DNA from 2 places in the Streptomyces sp. NPDC006332 genome. Region 1 is predicted to be linked to the other one. Evidence: riboswitches for the same ligand, from Rfam matches in the RefSeq annotation. Region 1 holds a riboswitch; the other holds the start of a gene.
What was found. Region 1 has a riboswitch for ZMP and ZTP ahead of ABZ027_RS15210 (glycine hydroxymethyltransferase). Riboswitches for the same ligand answer to the same signal wherever they lie in the genome.

Region 1 (3,393 bases):
CTCGGCCGATGAACTCGGCGAGGACCTCATGACGGTCGCCTACCTGAAGGAGACCGCGGAGCAGGCGGGCCTGGACACCGACTGGATCGCCATGGAGGAGATCGGCTGGGACCCCCTGTCCGGCCGCTTCGTCGACAACCAACTCCGCTTCATCCGCAGCTGCTTCAAGCTCTACCCCTGGGAGTGGCTCACCACCGACCGGTTCGCCGACCACGTCCTGGACACCCTCGACAACGGCGGCGGGACGGGCAGCACCCTGTGGATCGAACCGGCCTGGAAGATGCTGCTGAGCAACAAGGCGCTGCTGGCGATCCTCTGGGAGTTGTATCCGGGCCACCCGAACCTGCTTGCCGCCCACCTGGACGGACCGCGGGAGCTGGCACGGACGACCGGCTACGTGGCCAAGCCCCTGCTGGGCCGAGAGGGCGCGGGCGTCACGATCCACCAGCCGGCCCCCTCGGCCCCCGCCCCGACCCCGCGCGAAGACGCCTGCTGCTACCAGGAGTTGGCCCCGCTGCCCGACTTCGACGGCAACCACGTGGTCCTCGGCGCCTGGGTCGTCGAGGGCGAGTCCGCGGGCCTCGGCATCCGCGAGTCCTCGGGCCTGGTCACGGACGAGTACGCCCGTTTCCTGCCCCACGTGGTCCGCTGAGGAGCCGTCGAGGACCGTCGAGGAGCCGTCGGAAAACGCGTTGCCGGGCCCGGACCGGCCGCGTTACGGTCGCCCCACTCTGAGGAAACAGAGCTCTCTGGAACCATCGCCGCAGAACGGGAGCAGGCCCACGCACAGCGCGTGGCGTCATGGAGGGGCGGCATCCGTATCAGGCATGCCCTCCGGAGGAACCTCCCCATGAACATCGGCCTCGGCCTTCCCATCGACGACCCCGCCCAGCTCCCCGCCTGGGCCCGGCGCGCGGACACCGGCCCCTTCACCACCCTCGGCCTGCTGGACCGGCTCGTCTACGACAACCCCGAGCCCCTCGTCACCCTGGCGGCCCTCGCCGGCGCCACCTCCCGCATCCGGGTGCAGACCGAGGTGCTGCTGGCGCCCCACCACAACACCGCGCTGCTGGCCAAGCAGACCGCGACCCTCGACCGCCTCTCGGACGGCCGCTTCACCCTCGGCATCGGCGTCGGCGGCCGCCCGGACGACTGCCGCGCCGCCGGCATCGACCTGCACCGTCGAGGTCAGCGCCTCGACGAACAGATGACCCTGCTGCGCCGCGCCTGGTCCGGCAAGCCCTACGGCGACGACATCGGCCCCATCGGCCCCGCGCCCGCCCGGCGCGGCGGCCCCGAGGTGCTGTTCGGTGGCTTCGCCCCGGCCGCGCTCGAACGGGTCGGCCGCTTCGGCGACGGCTTCCTCGGCGCCGCGCTGCCGCCCCGTCACATGTCGGAACTGTTCCGCAGTGTCGAGGCGATCTGGCAGAAGTACGACCGCCCCGGCCGCCCGCGCCTGGTCGCCCAGGTGAGCGTCGCCCTCGGCCCGCAGTCCACCGTGGACCTGGCCCGCCGCAACCTCCGCGGCTACTACGAGTTCACCGGCCACGCCGCCTCCATGGAGAACGGACTCCTCACCACCTCGGACCAGATCCGACAGACCGCCGACGCCCTGTTCGACATCGGCGCCGACGAGGTCATGCTCTACTGCTGGGCCCCCGACATCGACCAGATCGACCGCCTCACCGACGCCCTGTTCTGACCGCGCGCGGATCCTCCAGACGGCGGCGCTCCGCGTCCCCCCTCCCTCTCATCTCACCGCTCGCATGGTGGACGCGGAACCGCCGCCCCCCGGCGTGCCCGGTAGGCTGGCCGACAGGCCGTGACTGGCGCGCTGGGATGGGACGGACCATCGGGGAGCGGCCTGCGAGAGTGACAAGTGCCGTGCGCCTGGGCCGACCCGTGAACCGTGACCGCTTCAAGCCACGCCGCCCGGAGGCCGCCATGTCAGAGCAGCAGCCCCTCTCCAACGAGTCCACCGCCTACCGCGCGGCCCTCGACGTGATCCGCGCCGTCGAGCCGCGCGTGGCCGACGCCATCGGCCAGGAGGTGGCCGACCAGCGCGAGATGCTCAAGCTGATCGCCTCCGAGAACTACGCCTCCCCGGCCACCCTGCTGGCCATGGGCAACTGGTTCAGCGACAAGTACGCCGAGGGCACCGTCGGCCGCCGCTTCTACGCGGGCTGTCGCAACGTCGACACCGTCGAGTCCCTCGCCGCCGAGCACGCCCGGGAACTCTTCGGCGCCCGGCACGCCTACGTCCAGCCGCACTCCGGTATCGACGCCAACCTCGTCGCCTTCTGGTCCGTGCTCGCCGCGCGCGTGGAGGTCCCCGCGCTGGAGAAGGCCGGCGCCCGCCAGGTCAACGACCTCTCCGACGCCGACTGGGCCGAACTCCGTCAGGCCTTCGGCAACCAGCGCATGCTCGGCATGTCCCTGGACGCCGGTGGCCACCTCACCCACGGCTTCCGCCCGAACATCTCCGGCAAGATGTTCGACCAGCGCTCCTACGGCACCGACCCCGCCACCGGCCTCCTCGACTACGAGGCCCTGCGCGCCACCGCCCGCGAGTTCAAGCCGCTGATCATCGTCGCCGGCTACTCGGCCTACCCCCGCCTGGTGAACTTCCGGATCATGCGGGAGATCGCCGACGAGGTCGGCGCCACCCTGATGGTCGACATGGCCCACTTCGCCGGACTGGTCGCCGGCAAGGTCCTCACCGGCGACTTCGACCCGGTTCCGCACGCCCAGATCGTCACCACCACCACCCACAAGTCCCTGCGCGGTCCCCGCGGCGGCATGGTCCTGTGCGACGACTCCCTCAAGGACCAGGTCGACCGCGGCTGCCCGATGGTCCTCGGCGGCCCGCTCCCGCACGTCATGGCCGCGAAGGCGGTGGCGCTGGCGGAGGCCCGCCAGCCCTCCTTCCAGGACTACGCCCAGCGCATCGTCGACAACTCCCGCGCCCTCGCCGAGGGCCTGACGCGCCGCGGCGCCACCCTCGTCACCGGCGGCACCGACAACCACCTCAACCTGATCGACGTCACCTCCTCCTACGGCCTCACCGGCCGCCAGGCCGAGGCCGCCCTGCTCGACTCGGGCATCGTCACCAACCGCAACGCCATCCCCGCCGACCCCAACGGCGCCTGGTACACCTCCGGCATCCGCATCGGCACCCCCGCCCTGACCACCCGCGGTCTGGGCACCGCCGAGATGGACGAGGTCGCCGGTCTCATCGACCGCGTCCTGACCACCACGGAGCCCGGCACCACCAGCAAGGGCGCCCCCTCCAAGGCCCAGCACGTCCTCGACCCGAAGATCGCGGACGAGATCTCCCGCCGCGCCACCGACCTCGTCGCCGGCTTCCCCCTGTACCCGGAGATCGACCTCGGC
Region 2 (3,393 bases), on a different contig from region 1:
CGGGGCGGTGACGGTGAGCACGAGGGCGGCTGCTACGGAGCAAAGGTGCCTGGAGCTGAAAGCAGGCATGACTGCTCTTTCCTCTGAGGAGGGCTCATGAGTGGGGCATGCCAAAAGGCATGGCGAATCTGAACACGAGTGGATTCAGAGTCAACTTACTGCAAAGTAAGGAAGGGTGGCCCTTCTCCACAAGACTGCGTACACGACAAAATGGGAGGGCGAACGAAACGTCCGGGAGCCGGGCGGGACAAGGAGGCTCGGTGGCAGGCAGGCTCAGGGCGCCGACCGGCCGATACGGCGGAAAGTCGGCGGTGGAGCGCCAGGCCGAGCGGCGCCGCCGTTTCCTGGACGCCGCGCTCCAGCTCTTCGGCGACAGTCCCGGCTACCGCGCCACCACCGTCGCCGCGCTCAGCGAGGCCGCGGGCCTGTCCACCCGCCAGTTCTACGAGGAGTTCCGCACCCTCGAGGACGTCCTGACCGCACTCCACCTGGAGGTCAACGACTGGGCCGAGGAGGCGGTGGTGCTCGCCGTGAGCGCGGCGGAGAACCTGCCCCTCCCCGAGCGCGCGGCCGCGATCTTTCGCGCGTACGCCGCGAACGTCACCGGGGACCCGCGGCGCATCCGCATCACCTTCGTCGAGATCATCGGCGTCAGCCCGAGCCTGGAGGAGCAGCGCCTGGCACGCCGTGCCCGCTGGGTCGATCTGGTGTGCGCCGAGGCCGTGGCGGCCGTGGCCCGCGGGGAGGCGGCGCCCCGCGACTACCGGCTCGCGGCGACGGCGTTCATCGGCAGCGTCAACGGGCTCCTGCACGACTGGAGCGCCGGATGGGTGGACGCGACCCTCGACGAGGTCGTCGAGGAACTGGTCCGGCAACTGCTCGGAATCCTGCGCCCACCGGGCTGGGAGCCGTCCGCGGCGTGATCGTCCCGGATCAGACCTTCCCGCTGTCCGGGGCTCGGTCGCCGACCAAGCCGGGAGCCGACCGCCGACGAGGATCACCCGCCGCTCACGTCCCGAGCTGCCGGGCGGCGGCGGTCACGGTCTGCTCCAGCAGCGTGGCGATCGTCATCGGACCCACACCGCCCGGCACCGGCGTGATCAACGAGGCTCGCTCCACGGCCGAGTCGAAGTCGACGTCGCCGACGTTCCCTGGGTTGTAGCCGGCGTCGATCACCACCGCGCCGGGCTTGAGGTCCCGGCCGTGCACCAGCCGGGGGCGGCCCACCGCGGCGACCACGATGTCCGCCTCCCGGACGGCCGCGGGCAGGTCCCGGGTACGGGAGTGGCAGTAGGTCACCGTGGCGTCGCGAGCCAGCAGCAGCATGCCGACCGGCTTGCCCAGGATCGCGCTGCGGCCGACGACCACGGCCCGCCGGCCGGACGGGTCGACGTCGTACTCGTCGAGCAGCCGCATGATCCCGCCGGGCGTGCAGGACACGAACCCGGGCAGGCCGAAGCTCATCGTGGCGAAAGAGGCGAAGGTGACACCGTCGACGTCCTTCTCCGGGGCGATCGCCTCGAACGCGGCCCGCTCGTCGATGTGTCCGCCCATCGGGTGCTGCAGCAGGATGCCGTGCACACCGGGATCGTCCGACAGGGCCCGGAGCGTGCCGACGAGTTCCTCGGTGGTGGTGGCGCCGGGCAGGGCCACATGACGCGACTCCACGCCGGCCGTGCGACACCGGTTCTGCTTCATCCGTACATAGGTGACGGAGGCGGGGTCCTCGCCGACCAGCACGGTCGCGAGACACGGCCGCTGTCCCGTGCGTCGCGTGACGTCGACCGCCCTCTGGGCGGTGTCCTCCACGATCCTCCGGGCGAGCGCGGTGCCGTCCATGAGCCGGGCCTGAGACATGGTCCACTCCTGAGCTGATGTGGGATCGCCCAGGCGCACGGCAGTGTTCGCGGGCCGCTCCCCGGTGGTGCTCCACCTCAGCGCCAGTCACGGCCCACGGTCAGCCTAACCTCCGCCGGCTACTCGTCCCAGGCCTGGACCATGGTCTGCTTGACGATCTTCCCGTCCCGTAGCTGCAGCATCGACTCGGCGAGGACGCGCACGCCGTCCGGGTACTCGCAGGACTCGCTGAAGGCGACCTGGTCACCCTCTGCCACGCACCCTTCCATCTTGTGCGTCATGTCGCGGCTGCAGAGTTCGTGGAGCATGTCGGCGATCTCGGCACGGCCGTGCAGGACCATCGGATGGCTGGGCTGGGTGTTGCGGTCCACGATCCGAATCTCGGCGTCGTCGGCGTAGAACGACAACAGTGTCTGCTCGTTCGGGCCTTCGATGCCTCGGCGCAACGTTTCGGTGTCGAATCCGGAGCCTGTCGCGGTGCCCATGATGAACCTCCTTCGAGGGGCCGCGGCCCGACGAGGAGCGGGCCGCTGGGGCCTCCTTCTTTAGAGACTCCTCCGCCCCGGCGGTCAGGGCAAGCGCAGTGCACGCCCCGTCTCCGGCGAGTGTGCGGCGCCCGGCGCCGGTGCCCGCGACGGGCCCACCGGCACCGTGTCCGTCGCCGTCCGATTCACGGCGTCAGCCCGCGGTCGCCAGGAACTGTGTCGCCGCGAGCTCCGCGTACAGCGGGTCGGCGCCCACCAGTTCACGGTGGGTGCCCACCGCGCGGACCCGGCCCGCGTCCATCACCACGATCCGGTCCGCCATCGTCACCGTGGACAGCCGGTGCGCCACGACCAGCACCGTGGTGGTCCGGGCCACGTCCGCCACCGTGTCCCGCAGCGCCGCCTCGTTCACCGCGTCCAGCTGCGAGGTCGCCTCGTCGAGGAGCAGCAGCCGCGGGCGGCGCAGCAGGGCGCGGGCGATGGCGACCCGCTGGCGCTCGCCGCCCGACAGCTTGGTGCCGCGGTGACCCACCAGGGTGTCCAGACCGCCGGGCAGCCTGCCCACCAGCCCGTCCAGCCGGGTCGTCTTCACCACCCGGGTGACCATGTCCTCGTCCGCCTCCGGGTTGCCCAGCAGCAGGTTGTCCCGCAGCGAGCCCGACAGCACCGGAGCGTCCTGCTCCACATAGCCGATCGCGGAACGGAGCTGCGGCAGCTCCCAGTCCGCGAGCTCGCGGCCGTCGAGGGTGATCGCGCCGGACTCGGGGTCGTAGAACCGTTCGATGAGCGAGAACACGGTGGTCTTGCCCGCGCCGGACGGGCCCACGAACGCCGTCATGCCCTGCGCGGGCACGTCGAAGGTCACCCCGTGGTGGACGTACGGCAGGTCGTCGGCGTACCGGAAGCGGACGTCGGTGAAGGCGACGGCGGCGGGCCGTGCGTCCGGCGAGGGCAATGGCGCGGGACGCACGGCCGGTTCGGCGGGCAGCCGCAACGCCTCCTGGATCCGGGCCAGCGCCGCGGCACCCGTCTGGTACTGGGTGATCGCGCC

Region 2: it holds a riboswitch for ZMP and ZTP, as region 1 does, so the genes downstream of both, ABZ027_RS25070 (bifunctional 5,10-methylenetetrahydrofolate dehydrogenase/5,10-methenyltetrahydrofolate cyclohydrolase) here and ABZ027_RS15210 (glycine hydroxymethyltransferase) in region 1, are expected to answer to the same signal.

What each region holds. Positions count from the first base shown of each region.
Region 1 is NZ_JBEXRA010000014.1:32,356-35,748, reverse strand. It holds gene ABZ027_RS15220 (glutathionylspermidine synthase family protein) at 1-652, shown strand, start outside; gene ABZ027_RS15215 (LLM class flavin-dependent oxidoreductase) at 851-1,702, shown strand; ZMP/ZTP riboswitch at 1,813-1,903, shown strand; gene ABZ027_RS15210 (glycine hydroxymethyltransferase) at 1,945-3,393, shown strand, end outside.
Region 2 is NZ_JBEXRA010000029.1:76,124-79,516, reverse strand. It holds gene ABZ027_RS25080 (YncE family protein) at 1-69, opposite strand, end outside; gene ABZ027_RS25075 (TetR/AcrR family transcriptional regulator) at 261-923, shown strand; gene ABZ027_RS25070 (bifunctional 5,10-methylenetetrahydrofolate dehydrogenase/5,10-methenyltetrahydrofolate cyclohydrolase) at 1,009-1,857, opposite strand; ZMP/ZTP riboswitch at 1,878-1,958, opposite strand; gene ABZ027_RS25065 (nuclear transport factor 2 family protein) at 1,977-2,342, opposite strand; gene ABZ027_RS25060 (ABC transporter ATP-binding protein) at 2,536-3,393, opposite strand, start outside.